2 regions of the Rouxiella sp. WC2420 genome follow, and region 2 is predicted to be linked to the other one. Evidence: riboswitches for the same ligand, from Rfam matches in the RefSeq annotation. Region 2 holds a riboswitch; the other holds the start of a gene.
The links. Region 2 has a riboswitch for thiamine pyrophosphate ahead of thiC (phosphomethylpyrimidine synthase ThiC). Riboswitches for the same ligand answer to the same signal wherever they lie in the genome.
Positions count from the first base shown of each region.

Region 1: linked by a shared signal. The riboswitch ahead of thiB (thiamine ABC transporter substrate binding subunit) and the one ahead of thiC (phosphomethylpyrimidine synthase ThiC) in region 2 are both predicted to bind thiamine pyrophosphate.

Region 1 covers NZ_CP165628.1:4,597,296-4,605,372, forward strand. Annotated here, with positions in the region: gene AB3G37_RS21215 (MFS transporter) at 1-974, opposite strand, end outside; partial or broken gene sgrR (HTH-type transcriptional regulator SgrR) at 1,221-2,882, shown strand; TPP riboswitch at 2,922-3,043, shown strand; gene thiB (thiamine ABC transporter substrate binding subunit) at 3,102-4,088, shown strand; gene thiP (thiamine/thiamine pyrophosphate ABC transporter permease ThiP) at 4,064-5,674, shown strand; gene thiQ (thiamine ABC transporter ATP-binding protein ThiQ) at 5,658-6,365, shown strand; gene AB3G37_RS21240 (DedA family protein) at 6,480-7,247, opposite strand; gene AB3G37_RS21245 (DNA polymerase II) at 7,708-8,077, shown strand, end outside.
Region 2 covers NZ_CP165628.1:4,940,826-4,948,902, forward strand. Annotated here, with positions in the region: gene nfi (deoxyribonuclease V) at 1-418, opposite strand, end outside; gene hemE (uroporphyrinogen decarboxylase) at 432-1,499, opposite strand; gene nudC (NAD(+) diphosphatase) at 1,625-2,401, opposite strand; gene AB3G37_RS22760 (Rsd/AlgQ family anti-sigma factor) at 2,506-3,021, shown strand; TPP riboswitch at 3,110-3,235, shown strand; gene thiC (phosphomethylpyrimidine synthase ThiC) at 3,364-5,331, shown strand; gene thiE (thiamine phosphate synthase) at 5,328-5,987, shown strand; gene AB3G37_RS22775 (ThiF family adenylyltransferase) at 5,974-6,723, shown strand; gene thiS (sulfur carrier protein ThiS) at 6,720-6,920, shown strand; gene AB3G37_RS22785 (thiazole synthase) at 6,924-7,691, shown strand; gene thiH (2-iminoacetate synthase ThiH) at 7,694-8,077, shown strand, end outside.

The DNA.
Region 1 (8,077 bases), 340 kb from region 2:
TGAAAATACAGCATGCCAATACCCGCGATAATGCCGATAAAAATCGCGTTAAACAGCTGCAGGATCATTAACGCTGCTTTGAACTGGAACAAGATAATCCCCAAATAAAACAATACGCCAAACAAAGTCGCACAAAGCATCAGACGTTTTTTACCGGTGCGCTTTACCAGTGTTCCAGCAATCAGCATCACCGGAATTTCCAGCCCGGCAGCAGCGCCCATCAATAGTCCGGCCAATCCTTCCGGCAAGTGCATGTCCGCAGTGATATATAGGGGCATATCAATGATGTACATAATGTTGCAGGTCCACATCAGCAGCGAGGCAATAAACAGGAGCCTCACGTCACGATTTTTCCATGCACTAACGGGAACGGCCACTTCATCGACCGGTTGCTCGATCCTTTCGACCGAGGGCAGAAAAAACCACACCATCAACGCGCCAAAGGCGAATACCGCCGCAGCACAGAGATACATCAGGGTAAAGCCGTAATTAAGCGCCAGCATAAAGGAGATGGGGGGTCCCAGCACCCAGGCCAGCGACAGCGTTGCCCGCATCATCGAGCTGAACATCACCACTTCGCGGGCGGAACGGTCGGCGTATTCACGTGCCAGAGCAAACAACTGTGGCATTGAGGCGTTGCCGATCGCGGCCAGCAATACCCCAACGCTTATCAGCACCAGATAATCTCGGCTAAAAGCAAAAACCAGACTATTGCCAATCGCCAAAAGAGTGCAGTAAAACAATAACCTGCGACGATCACCCTTTTTATCGGAATAGTTGGCCAGCAGGAAACTGATCACAATCCCGGCCAGCGCATTGACGGTATAGAACAGCCCGACCCACAGTGGCCTGACCTTGACTTCATTGGTGAGAAACAGACTGAGAGTCGGCGCCTGTAGCGCCCCGGCTATTCCACTCAGAAAAGACACTAGCAGGAAAGTTGCAAATATAAGTGATAAACGGCGAGAAGACATAAACCATCCCTGATAACAGTCGAACTGTATGGCGTGTAGGCACATTCAACTCTAAGCGTAAGAGAGTAAACACAAAAAAACCAGTGAGTGACCTCACTGGCTGGCGACATTTCACCATTACTCAGAAAACGGCTGGCAGCAGTGAAGCAGCAAGCATCACGCTACAGGACTCTTTGTTGCCAGAGATTATGGTCGTAATATAGGGAAAGATAAATTGATGGGTTTGCTTACAGGAGTTCCTCTTTTATGTCATCGCCACGTTTGCAGCAGCAGTTCCTTCGCCTATGGCAGTTTTGCCATGGAGAACCCGTAGAAACTACGTTACAGGCGCTGTCCGAAGCCCTTAGCTGTTCGCGCCGACATATGCGATCGCTGCTGGGCAACATGCAAAATGAGGGCTGGCTCCATTGGGAGGCGGAAGCTGGCAGAGGTAAAAAGTCGCGGCTAACGTTTCTGTTTACTGGTCTGGCATTGCAGCAGATGCGGGCCGAGGAACTGCTGGAGCAGGACCGCGTTGATCAGTTAGTACAGCTGGTGGGAGACAAAACGGTAGTTCGCCAAATGCTGCTTTCACAGCTCGGGCGTCGTTTTCGCCAGGGGAAACATATACTTCGCGTCCTTTACTACCGCTCTCTTCCCAGCCTGCTTCCCGGCAGCATGCTACGTCGTTCCGAGACCCATTTGGCGAAGCAGATCTTTAGCGGGCTGATTGGTATAAATGAGGAAAATGGGGAACTGCGCGGCGATATCGCACATCACTGGCAGGAAGTGACTCCATTGCACTGGCGTTTTTATCTGCGCCCGGCGATTCATTTTCACCACGGCCGCGAGCTGGAAATGGCTGATATAATCACGACTTTCGCGCGGCTCGATTCTCACCCACTGTTTAGTCATTTTTCACGCGTCGAATCGCCCACCCCTAACGTGATAGATATTTTTCTCCATACGCCAGACCGCTGGTTACCCTGGCTGCTTGGCAGCGTGCATGCGCTTATCCTGCCTCAAGAATGGCAAACGCTGAAGGATTTTGCCCGTCATCCAATGGGTACCGGACCTTATGCAGTGGTTCATAACCAGCCAACACAGCTCAAGATACGCGCCTTCGATGACTATTTCGGTTATCGTGCATTGCTTGATGAGGTGAATATTTGGGTACTGCCGGAACTGACCGAGGAACTGGTACATTCTGGCGTTCAGCTACAGGCTGATGACACCGCCAACGATCAGTTGGAAAGTCGGCTCGAAGAAGGCTGTTATTTTGTGCTTTTCGACCAGCGATCTACCGTGGGAAGGAACCCGGCACTGCGTGAATGGCTTTGCGAGGTGCTTAATCCGATTGCCCTGCTCAATGCTTCTGCCCCTGCTTATCAGCGCTATTGGTCGCCGGCTTACGGCCTGTTACCCCGCTGGCACCATCGACGCCCGCAGATTCAGCAGCCAAAACCCTATAATATTCAATAGCTAACCATCACCTTTTATAGCGATCATTCTGAGTATCGGGACATTTGCCAGGCTCTGACTCCTCTGCTGGCCAAACATGATGTTAAACTTAATATTCAGGTGGTGGATTACGCCAAGTGGCAAAATGGAGAAGCCGCAAGTGATATCTGGCTCGGCAGCGCAAACTTCACCTTGCCGATTGAGTTTTCGCTGTTTGCTACCCTGTTTGAACTGCCGCTGATGCAGCACTGCCTCGATGACAGGCTGCAAATTGCCGCCAATCAATGGCGCTCCGGTGAGTTTCCGCTGGCGGAATGGTCACAGAAATTAGTCAACGACAACCATGTACACCCGCTATTTCACCACTGGTTATTGCTACAAGGACAACGCAGCATGCGCGGGGTCAGGATGAATACTCTGGGCTGGTTTGACTTTAAATCTGCCTGGTTTGCGCCCCCCGACGCATAAACCTGCTTTCAACGCTGTCACATAATCTCTACAATAGCGCCGTTCTCAACGGGGTGCTGATCCACTGATTTTGCGCAGGCAAGTTCGGTCTGAGGCTGAGAAAAAACCCGTCGAACCTGATCCGGTTAATACCGGCGAAGGGATTTGAGAGTGCATTTTGCTGACTCAAAGTCCTTTGCCACGCCTATTTTTCTCTCAAGGTAAAAGTTGGAGTGCAAAGTGTTTAAAAAATTACTGCCCTGCCTGATGCTGGTCGCTGCACCGGCATTCGCTGCCAAGCCTGTTCTCACTGTATACACCTACGACTCCTTCTCCGCCGATTGGGGCCCTGGCCCGGCGATAAAGAAAGCTTTCGAAGCCGACTGCGGCTGCGAGCTGAAATATGTTCCTTTAGAAGATGGCGTTTCACTGCTGAACCGCCTGCGGATGGAGGGGAAAAACAGCCCAGCCGACGTGGTTGTAGGCCTTGATAACAACCTGTTGCAGGCAGCCGAGCAAACTGGCCTGTTTGCCAAACCTGCCGTCGACCAAACTCAGCTCGATATTCCGGGCGGCTGGCACGACAGCACTTTCGTTCCTTACGACTATGGTTACTTCGCTTTCGTCTATAACAAAGACAAACTAAAAAACCCGCCGAAGAGTCTGAAGGAATTGGTCGACAGCCCGCAGCCCTGGAAAATCATCTATGAAGATCCACGCACCAGCACGCCTGGCTTGGGCCTGCTGCTATGGATGCAAAAAGTTTACGGTGACAAAGCGCCAGAGGCCTGGCAGAAGCTGGCGAAGAAGACTGTAACGGTCACTAAAGGTTGGAGTGAAGCCTATGGCCTGTTCCTGAAAGGGGAAAGCGATCTGGTGCTGAGCTACACCACTTCTCCGGCATACCATATTATTGAAGAGAAAAAAGACAACTACGCGGCGGCCAATTTCAGCGAAGGTCACTATCTGCAAGTTGAAGTTGCCGGCCAGCTTGCGGCCAGCAAGCATCCGGAGTTGGCGGCCAAATTTATGAAATTTGTCACCAGCCCGGGTTTCCAGAACGCTATTCCTACCGGCAACTGGATGTATCCGGTGGTGAAATTGCCGCTGCCAGCAGGATATGATGCCCTGACCGTACCGAGCATTTCGCTTCAATACAGCGCCAAAACCGTCGCTGAGAACCGCAGTAAATGGATCCAGGCATGGCAGAACGCCGTCAGCCATTAATCCCCAACTGGCTATGGCCCGGTGCCATAGCCGCATTGGTTATCCTGCTGGTGGCCTTTTTGGCACTCGGCTCACTGCTGCGCCATGCCCCGGCACTCCAGCTAAAAGCCGTCTGGCAGGATAGCTATTTGTGGCACGTCATCCGTTTCACCTTTTGGCAGGCACTGCTGTCGGCGCTATGTTCCGTGTTACCGGCCATCTTACTTGCCCGCAGCCTTTATCGGCGGCGTTTTCCCGGCAGACAATGGCTGCTGAGACTTTGCGCCATGACACTGGTGCTGCCAGTGCTGGTCGCGGTGTTTGGTATCCTTAGCGTTTATGGCCGCGAAGGCTGGCTCGCCCAACTGTTCGCAGCGTTAGGGCTTCAATACCGTTTCTCGCCTTATGGGCTGCAAGGCATTCTGCTGGCTCATGTGTTCTTTAATTTGCCGCTGGTAACGCGCCTGCTGCTGCAATCCCTTGAAAACATTGCCATCGAGCAGCGCCAGCTTGCCGCTCAGCTTGGCATGAACGGCTGGCAACAGTTTAAATTCGTGGAATGGCCAGCATTAAGACGACAAATTCTCCCCGCCGCCGCGCTGATTTTCATGCTCTGTTTTGCCAGTTTTGCCACTGTGCTATCGCTGGGTGGCGGTCCGAAAGCCACTACCATCGAGCTGGCTATCTATCAGGCTCTGAGTTATGACTACGATTTAGGCCGCGCCGCGCTATTGGCATTGATTCAGCTATTCTGCTGTCTTGGATTGGTGCTGCTGAGCCAGAAGCTCAGTCAGGCGCTGCCGGTTGGGCATACGCACGCCCAGCGCTGGCGCGATCCGGCCGATTCACTGTTTCGCCGATTCAGCGATGGCTTACTTATTCTGCTTGCCCTACTGCTTATCTTGCCGCCGCTGGTGGCCGTCATCCTCAGCGGCTTGAATCATTCCCTGCTCGCCGTGCTACATCAGGAAGCGCTATGGCAATCGCTGTGGATGTCAGTCCGACTGGCCATTGGCAGCGGCCTGCTGTGCCTGCTGCTGGCAATGATGTTGTTATGGAGCAGCCGCGAACTTCGCCTGCGTCAGCGTAATAACTGGGGGCAAAGTCTGGAACTTTCAGGAATGCTGATTTTGGCGATGCCCGGCATCGTACTGGCCACCGGCTTCTTTTTGCTGCTCAGCGACACCAGCGGACTGCCACAGTCACCGTGGATGCTGGTAATTCTCACTAATGCGCTGATGGCTATCCCTTACGCACTGAAAGTTCTCGAAAATCCGATGCGTGACGTGGCCGAGCGCTATTCATTGCTGTGCTTGTCGCTGGATATGAAGGGCTGGAACAGGCTGCGCTGGATTGAATTGAGCGCCCTTAAACGGCCGATGACGCAGGCGCTGGCGTTTGCCTGTGTGCTTTCGTTAGGTGACTTTGGAGTAATCGCGCTATTTGGTAATGAAAATTTCCGTACACTGCCTTTCTATCTCTATCAGCAGATGGGCTCGTACCGCAACCAGCAAGGCGCAGTGACGGCGATGCTGTTACTGATATTATGTTTCCTGCTGTTTACCCTTATCGAAAGATTACCGGGCCGCCATGCTGAATCTAAATAAAGTCACTTATTTGTATGAACATTTACCGATGCGCTTTGACCTGCATATCGCTGCCGGCGAACGCGTGGCGATCCTTGGACCCAGCGGCGCAGGAAAAAGCACCCTGCTGAGCCTGATTGCCGGTTTTTTGTCGCCGGGATTAGGCACCATCGAGCTGAATCAGCAGGATCATACTCATTCGCCACCGGCAAAACGTCCGGTTTCGATGCTGTTTCAGGAAAACAATCTGTTTTCGCATCTTTCGGTTCGCCAGAATATGGGGCTGGGGCTGCATCCTGGCCTGAAGCTTGATGCCGACCAGAAACAGAAGTTAACTGAGCTGGCTCAACAGGTTGGGCTAAAAGAGTGTCTGGATCGCCTGCCTTCACAGCTTTCCGGTGGGCAGAGACAACGTGTGGCACTGGCCCGCTGCCTGCTGCGCAGCCAGCCTATTTTACTGCTGGACGAGCCCTTCTCCGCCTTGGATCCGGCCCTGCGAAGTGAAATGCTCGCCCTGCTCGACAGTGTGTGTCAGCAGCAGCAACTTACACTGCTGATGGTGTCGCACAACCTTGACGATGCGGCGCGCATTGCTGAAAGAACGTTACTGGTGGTTGATGGCCGCGTGTTTTATGACGGGCCGACTCAGGCACTGACCGACGGCAGCGCCCCAGAAGCAGCAATATTGGGAATGAGTAAAATTATTGGCTAAAGGATTTTGACACCATGGCAAGGCGCAAGTTTGTGAGTCCCAATGAGCATATAAATTAAGTTATCGGGATACACATTTGCGGCCAACGCTGCCATGGCACTAAGGGATAGGCTGTTACCGAGTGATTACCTTGTAGAGCAAATGAGCGTAAATCGGCATTAGCGGCTGCTTACTTAGCATATAGATGCTAATCACTGTCGCCGCGAGGCTCAGTAAACTCACCCAACGCAGGCGTGGCAAAGGCAACCATCGAGTAACCGCATCCGATTTTGTTTTATCAGAACGCAGCCAGCGCCAAAGCAACCAGGCACTGAGCCAAATCAGCACCACGGTAATAAACAACGCCCATTTGAACACCGAGCTTTCATGGCTGTGCGGAATATCAATTGCCACCCCGGCCAGAATACCCGGCAAGAAATAAACAGGTGGCCAGGTGATACAGCCGACAATGTTTGGCGGGGCGAATTTATAAGGCGGCAGGTTGAGCATGCCCGCAAGCAGCGGTACCAAAGGTCGGGTCGGTCCGATAAAGCGTCCAAGGATCACAGTCGCAAAGCTGTGCTGCTCAAGGGCATTGCCAGTTTTGTCGACTATTGACTGATAACGTTTTAAAAAAGACCAATTGTGTAGCGGCTCCTTAAAGGCGCGTCCGATAAAGTAAGACGCCCAATCGCCAAAGAAACAGCCTAGTCCTGCAGCTAACCATGCTTCGTAAAGACCTACCTGACCACTACCGATCAGCGTACCTAGTGTCGCCATCATGACGGTGCCGGGCAACAGCAGTCCCACTAACGCCATCGACTCGAAAAATGCCACGACAGAAACAATGATAAGTGCGAAACCCACTGACTGAGCGACCAAATGTTGTAGATAGGCTTCCATATAATTCCAGAGTTAAGGTACGCATCACGCGCACGGTACGGCAAACCTTTATTTCTTATAAGGTTGAAAACTGTCAACGCACAACAGACGATTTACGCTCTGAGTGACCAGCAAGAAGTTTAGCCCTTGAAATCGAGACCTCAAGGTTTTGCACTTTAGTGTAGCCATCACAGCTTAAGCGAAAATGAAAGAGGCTGAATTGTCGGTAAATGGTAAAGGCGAGTCAACCCAGTAATTGTATGCGCATTTAATCCTTCTCTTTTGTCACTGGTTGCTCAACTGGCTGCTTTAACCACAGGAACTGTATAAATAACCATGCTATATTTAGTGTGTCACTTCCCTTTAACAGCAGCATTTTCCGAAGCCTTTGCGCTAAAAAATTCGTTTACCAGCCGCTATCAATAAGCACTTATCTATAGAAATCGAGGTCGTTATCAACCACGTTACTGCGCAACCCAACTTGCAGACTCAGCCACGCCAAGGCTTCGTGCTGACCCGGCATTGGCGCGATACACCGCAGGGAACGGAAGTCGACTTCTGGCTGGCAACCGACGAAGGTCCACAAAAAATTCGACTGCCCGCACAGGAATCAGTGGCCTTTCTGCCTGTTGAACAGCAGGAGAGAACGGAACAACTGTTGCTCGGCGAAAAGGGCTATATCCTGCGTCCGCTGCCGTTAAAAGATTTCCGCCTGCGCCCGGTAGTTGGACTTTATTGCAACGGCCATCGCCAACTGATGCGCATTGAAAAAATGCTAAAAGATGGAGGTCTTACTCTTTATGAGGCCGATATCCGCCCGCCGGAACGATTCCTGATGGAGCGTTACATCA
Region 2 (8,077 bases):
AATGACCACAAAGGCGACTTTTGGCGATACCGATGGTCGGCACACCAATCATCAGGCCAAAATGACTGGCTACGCCAAGCCTGCGAGGGTGAGCAATGCCCTGCCCGTCGACCATCAGCAAATCGGGACGATGTTGCAGCATCTGCCAGGCTTCAATTAACGCAGGGCATTCGCGAAAGGAAAGAAAACCGGGAATATAGGGGATTTGCGTAGGGATGCGGGCTATCTGGTATTCCACCAGCTCCATCGAGGGGTAGCGCAGCACGGCAATCGCCGCGCGGGTAATTTCGCCACCCTGTTCAAAGCCAATATCAGCTCCCGCGATAAACACCGGACGCAGTGGCGAAGGCGAGTCTTCCAGCACGATCTGCTGTGCCTTAATCAACTGCTCTTCGCGCATTGCGCCGGTATCGATCATGCAGAATCCTTTCTTAGGACTGGTGGTACTGGCGCGACAAGCTGTGTACTGCTTCAACGAAAGCACCGGCGTTTTCAGGCGGAACGTCCTGATGAATGCCGTGACCCAGATTGAAGACATGACCATTGCCGTGCCCGTAGCTGGACAAAATAGTATCGACTTCTTGTTCGATACGCGCTGGGGATGCATAGAGCATAGACGGGTCCATGTTACCTTGCAGCGCAACTTTATCGCCCACGCGACGACGGGCTTCGCCGATGTCGGTGGTCCAGTCGAGACCCAGCGCATCACAGCCGGTCGCCGCAATCGCTTCCAGCCACTGTCCGCCGCCTTTGGTGAACAGCGTAACCGGCACGCGGCGTCCGTCATTTTCACGGATCAGGCCGTCGACAATCTTGTGCATGTAATTCAGGGAAAACTCAAGGTAATCGCGGCCAGTCAACACGCCGCCCCAAGAGTCAAACACCATCACCGACTGCGCACCAGCCTTGATTTGTGCGTTGAGATAGAGAATTACGCTGTCGGCCAGTTTGTCGAGTAACAGGTGCAGCGTGGCAGGCTCGGCATACATCATCTTCTTGATTTTAGTGAAAGCTTTGCTGCTGCCGCCTTCAATCATGTAGGTTGCCAGCGTCCAGGGGCTGCCTGAGAAACCAATCAGCGGCACTTCGCCTTTAAGATTCTTACGGATAGTTCGCACGGCGTTCATCACGTAGCCCAGCTCATCTTCCGGATCGGGAATTGGCAATTTGGCAACGTCGGCGTAGCAAGTCAGCGGCGAAGAGAAACGTGGACCCTCTCCCGCTTCGAAATAAAGCCCCAGACCCATGGCGTCAGGAATGGTCAGAATATCTGAGAACAGGATCGCGGCATCCAGAGGATAACGGCGCAAAGGTTGCAGAGTGACTTCACAGGCCAACTCGGCATTTTTGCAAAGCGACATAAAATCGCCTGCCTCTGCACGTGTCGCTTTGTATTCTGGCAAATAGCGGCCAGCCTGGCGCATCATCCATACCGGGGTAATATCTACGGGCTGACGTAACAGTGCGCGCAGGTAGCGATCGTTTTTTAACTCATTCATTCTTGACAAGATCCTTTAATATTTTGCTGATCTTTTGGGGTATGGCGGACCCGGATGGGCAGCCTGACTTTGGTGAGCACGAGCCAGGCGCCTAAAAATAAGGCGAACATTGTAGCACGTCGGGCCTAAGATTCTTCCTCTGCGCGGCAGAGAACCACGGTATCTTCAATCAGGCGACGGGCAATAGTGCCAATGGCCGGTAGCAACGGCAAAGCATCGTAACGATACCAACCGGCATTGAGCAGCTCCTTGGGATCATGACGTATTTCGCCGCTGTCGTAATCGGCCATAAATGCCATCATCAAAGAATTTGGGAATGGCCAAGGCTGTGAGCTGACGTAACGGATATTTTTAACCCGAATATTGCTCTCTTCCATTACTTCACGAACGACAGTTTCTTCCAGAGTTTCGCCTACCTCGGCGAAACCGGCCAAAACCGTGTGTACACCACCGCGATGGCGAACATGTTGAGCTAACAGGATCTCGTTGCCGCGGCGGATAGCCACAATCATGCACGGTGCAATCTGCGGGTAATAGCGCTCTTTACAATTTCCACAAAGTGCCGCCCATTCGGTTTTACTGACGTGCATTTCATGGCCGCAATAGCCGCAAAACTTGTGAGATCGATAGAATTCAGAGAGCTGAACGCCACGGCCTACCAGCTGGAACAATCCGCGATCCTGATCCAGCAGCTGTCGTGCAGAAAGCATTTGATCCTTCATGCTTTTGCGGATCAACCACACCGGTTCTCCCTGCCACTCGCCGATCTGTCGCCCTGTATCGCCAACAAAAGAAAAGTGCCTGGCCGATCCTTTTGGCAAGGATCCCTCTGGCAACCACAGCTTGCCGTCAAGACTGATAACCCACCAGCCGCTGTGTTGATCTGTTATTTGGATTTCCATTTTTTATTGCAAACCTCGACTACACTGAGAAGTCTGGGACACAAAAGTTACATAAGTAATCTTCAACGTATTGGCTATTTATCGTTATTCACAGGGACTCAACCATGTTAAATCGTCTTGAAAGATTGACCCAACGCGTCGGTGGTAACCACGAGTTGATCGATCAATGGCTGCAGGCGCGCAAGGAACTCCTGGTTTCTTACTGCACTCTCGTTGGCCTGAAACCTAATAAAGAAAAACATACGCCGCTGAACGAGAAAGCCCTGGATAACTTCTGCCATAACCTGGTTGACTACCTGTCTGCAGGACATTTTCACCTTTATCACAGGATAGTTGAAGAATCCGACGGCCCCCAAGCAGCAATTTCGTTACTGGCAGCAAGGATTTTTCCCGCGCTCGATGCCAATACGGAAACTATCATGGCTTTCCATGACAGTTATACAGAAACCGATCTCGACGATGAGAACATCTACGAATTCAACTATGCGCTCTCAGATATCGGGGAAGCACTCGATGCCCGTTTTGAGCTTGAAGATCAGCTCATTACGTTAGCTCTGGATACTAAAATCGCGCCATTGCCACCCGTTGCAAACGATGAGGCAATAGTACGACCGGCTTAACAGTTTTGTTCTAAAACCCTGCAAAGGGTTGTGTTTTATAATTAGCCTCGTATATTGGGGCTTCTTAAACGGCCTGGAAATCGCAGGCCAATTCTTGTCGGAGTGCCTAGCGCAGACTTCCCAAAAGGAAATTTGCCAGGCTGAGACCGTTAATTCGGGATCCGCGGAACCTGATCGGGTTAGTACCCGCGAAGGGAACAAGAGTAACTTATTTGCGTTTGGCCGTTCGTCTCCGTAGTTGTTAAAAACTGCTGCGCCGCAAGGTCCTGACACATCGCTTTACTCCCGCTGTAAATCTCCTGACAAGCAATTTTCCCTATCGCCAAAAACGAGGAATTTGCTATGTCGAACACCCCTGATACTCAGAATGTCCCGGTAAAAAAAACCAGTCATCGTCGTCAGCAACGTGCCGAAGCACAGGCTTTTATCGACAGCTTACAGGGCGTCGCCTTCCCTAACTCCAAACGAATTTATCTGCAGGGCAGCCACGATGACATTCTGGTGCCAATGCGCGAGATCCAGCTCAGCCCGACGATGATCGGCGGCACTAAAGATGATCCGAAGTTTGAAGATAACGAAGCGATCCCGGTTTATGACACCGCCGGCCCATACGGCGATCCCGAATCAAAGATAGACGTGCACCGTGGCTTGGATAAAGTACGTGCCCGCTGGATCGAAGCGCGCCAGGACACTGAACAGCTGCCACAGGTCAGCTCTGGCTTTACCCAGCAGCGCATGGCTGACGAAGGTCTGGATCATCTGCGTTTCGAGCACTTGCCCCGTCCGCGCAAAGCTAAAGCCGGCAAATGCGTGACCCAGCTGCACTATGCGCGCCAGGGTATTGTCACGCCGGAAATGGAATATATCGCCCTGCGTGAAAATATGGGTCGTGAGCGCATTCGCGGTGAAGTGCTGCTGCAACAGCATCCGGGCGAAAGCTTTGGCGCCAACCTGCCACAGAATATTACCGCCGAGTTTGTGCGTGACGAAGTCGCCGCCGGCCGCGCAATCATTCCTGCCAATATCAACCACCCAGAATCTGAGCCGATGATCATTGGCCGAAACTTCCTGGTAAAAATCAACGCCAACATCGGCAATTCGGCGGTCACCTCTTCCATTGAAGAAGAAGTTGAAAAACTGGTGTGGTCAACTCGTTGGGGTGCGGACACGGTGATGGATCTGTCAACTGGCCGCTACATCCATGAAACCCGTGAATGGATCATGCGTAACAGTCCGGTTCCTATCGGCACCGTGCCAATCTATCAGGCGCTGGAAAAAGTCAACGGCGTGGCAGAAGATCTTAACTGGGAAATGTTCCGCGATACGCTGCTGGAACAGGCCGAGCAAGGTGTCGATTACTTCACCATCCACGCGGGCGTATTGCTGCGCTACGTGCCGATGACTGCCAAACGGCTTACAGGTATCGTGTCACGCGGCGGTTCGATCATGGCGAAATGGTGCCTGTCGCATCATCAGGAAAGCTTCCTCTATCGCCATTTCCGTGAAATTTGTGAAATCTGTGCGGCCTACGATGTTTCGCTTTCACTCGGCGATGGTCTGCGTCCGGGTTCGATTCAAGATGCTAATGACGAAGCGCAGTTTGCCGAGCTGAAAACGCTGGGCGAGCTGACTAAAATTGCCTGGGAATACGACGTGCAGGTGATGATTGAAGGTCCTGGACATGTGCCGATGCAGATGATCCGCCGCAACATGACTGAAGAACTGGATAAATGTCATGAAGCGCCGTTTTATACCCTCGGGCCGCTAACCACTGATATTGCTCCAGGCTACGATCACTTTACCTCAGGAATTGGCGCCGCGATGATCGGCTGGTTTGGCTGCGCGATGCTGTGCTATGTAACGCCAAAAGAGCATCTTGGTTTGCCGAACAAAGAAGACGTTAAACAAGGTTTGATTACCTACAAGATCGCCGCGCACGCTGCGGATCTGGCAAAAGGCCATCCGGGCGCACAGATCCGCGATAACGCCATGTCGAAAGCGCGTTTCGAATTCCGTTGGGAAGATCAGTTTAATCTGGCACTGGATCCGGCCACCGCTCGTGCCTATCACGATGAAACCCTGCCGCAAGAGTCTGGAAAAGTCGCACACTTCTGTTCGATGTGCGGGCCAAAATTCTGCTCAATGAAAATTACTCAGGAAGTTCGCGAATATGCCGCGGCGCTTGAAGCCCAAGCTATTCCGATCGACATCGTTGAAACCGGCATGTTGCAGATGTCAGCAGAGTTTCGCCAGCGCGGCAGCGAGCTTTATCATCCGGCCGACAAAATTGAAGAAGGAGTGGGTAAATGAATATCCCGTCTACCCCGTTTCCGGCAGTGCCTTATTACCTCGGCCTGTATCCAGTAGTCGACAGTGTCGAGTGGGTCCGTCGATTGCTTGAAGCCGGTGTAAAAACGCTGCAACTCAGAATTAAAGACCTGCCCGACGCCGAGGTTGAACCGGCAATTATCGAGGCTATAAAACTGGGTCGCCAGTATGAGGCGCGACTGTTTATCAATGATTACTGGCATCTGGCGGTGAAACATCAGGCCTACGGTATTCATCTTGGACAGGAAGATCTGGATACTACCGATTTGCTGGCGATTCATCAGGCCGGTCTGCGTTTGGGCGTTTCTACCCACGATGAAGCCGAGTTGGAACGCGCCATCAGTGTGCATCCTTCCTACATTGCCTTGGGTCACGTATTTCCCACACAAACCAAAGATATGCCCTCTGCACCGCAAGGGCTGGCAGAGTTGGCGCATCACATCAAACAACTGAACGGCAGATTCCCGACTGTTGCGATCGGCGGGATCAGCCTTGAGCGCGTGCAGCCTGTAATGGAATGCGGTGTTGGCAGCGTGGCGGTGGTCAGCGCGATCACCAAGGCAGCAGACTGGCGTGCAGCGACGCAGCAATTAATCGAGCTTTGCCCTTACCGGGACGACAACCATGCTCAACGATAATGAATTTATGCGCTATAGCCGACAGCTTTTGCTGGAAGATGTCGGCATGGAAGGTCAAGAGAAAATCCGCGCAGCGAAGGTGTTGATCGTCGGACTTGGTGGCCTAGGCTCTCCGGCTGCGCTTTATCTGGCGGCGGCAGGGGTTGGCACGCTGTTTTTAGCCGATGACGACACGCTGCACGTCTCCAATTTGCAGCGACAAATTCTGTATCGCACGGCGGATATCGACAGCCACAAGGCAAAAACTGCCCAGCGCGAGTTGGAGAAATTGAATCCGCTGTGTCAGACCGAAGTGTTTACCGAACGTCTGAATCAAGACAACCTTGAGGCAATCGTTTCTCGGGCCGACTTGGTATTGGACTGCAGTGACAATATGTCAACCCGACACGCGGTCAACAAAGCCTGCGTCGAGGCAGGAAAGCCGCTGATCAGCGGCAGCGCGGTTGGCTTCAGCGGCCAGCTGTTGGTGATTGAAGCGCCCTATGTTCACGGCTGCTATCGCTGCCTGTATCCCGATTTAGAAACCCCCACCCGCAACTGCCGCACCGCCGGAGTATTAGGTCCGGTGGTTGGGGTGATCGGCACATTGCAGGCGCTGGAAGCAATCAAGATGCTGGCCGGTGCCACCAGCCCGCTGAGCGGAAAACTGAGACTGTTCGACGGCAAACAGCAAAGCTGGCGGACTCTGCAACTGACGAGATCGGTGGGTTGCCCGGTCTGTGGGGCACTCAAATGAAAATTACCGTTAACGACGCAGACTATCATTTTGACACGCCGCTGACTGTGGATTCACTGCTGACCTTTCTCGAACAACCGCTATCTGGCAGTGCGCTTGCCGTTAATCAAGTCATTGTTCCTCGCCCGCACTGGGCGGAGCATAGGCTGAATGACGGAGACAACGTTGTTGTTTTTCAAGCAATTGCCGGAGGATAAACCATGCTAAAAATTGCCGATACTACCTTTACCTCACGCCTGTTCACCGGAACGGGTAAGTTCGCCAGCTCTGCATTAATGCAGCAGGCAATTATCGCCTCTGGCAGTCAGTTGGTGACCATGGCGATGAAGCGCGTCGACCTGAAACGCGGCGGTGACGATATTCTTAACCCGTTGCAATCTTTGGGAGTACGCCTGCTGCCTAACACCTCGGGAGCAAAAACGGCCGAGGAGGCGATTTTTGCCGCCCAATTGGCCCGCGAAGCACTGGGAACTCAATGGATCAAGCTCGAGATCCACCCGGATTTACGCTACCTACTGCCCGATCCGGTGGAAACGCTGAAAGCTGCCGAAGCGCTGGTGAAGCAGGGATTTATCGTGCTGCCGTATTGCAGCGCCGATCCCGTGCTGTGCAAACGCCTGGAAGAAGTCGGTTGCGCCGCAGTAATGCCGCTAGGATCGCCGATCGGTTCTAATCAAGGCCTGCAAACCCGTGAGTTCCTGCGCATTATTATTGAACAGGCAAAGGTACCAGTGGTTGTCGATGCAGGAATTGGCGCACCAAGCCAGGCAGCGGAAGCAATTGAACTCGGCGCCGATGCAGTATTGGTGAATACCGCAATTGCCGTCGCACGCGACCCGGTGGCAATGGCCACGGCGTTTAAATTGGCCGTTGAAGCCGGACAGCTGGCGAAAATCAGTGGCCTTGGCAGTAAATCAAACCACGCCAGTGCTTCCAGTCCGCTAACCCAGTTTCTGGAGAATGTCTGATGATGAAAGATTATCAGGGACGCGGTTTTCAGGATCACTGGCAGACGCTGGACTGGGACGACATTTCGCTGCGCATCAACAGTAAAACGGCAGTCGATGTTGAACGAGCTTTGAATAGCCCGCGCGTCAGTCGTGAAGATTTTATGGCGCTTATCTCACCGGCAGCCGCGGCCTACCTTGAACCGATGGCGCAAAAAGCCCGGCAGCTTACCCGTCAACGTTTCGGTAACACCGTAAGTTTCTTTGCTCCGCTGTATCTTTCCAATCTCTGCGCCAACGAATGCACTTATTGCGGCTTCTCGATGAGCAATAAAATTAAACGCAAAACGTTGGATGAAATTGAGATCGAGAAAGAGTGTCTGGCGCTCAATGCGTTGGGTTTCAAA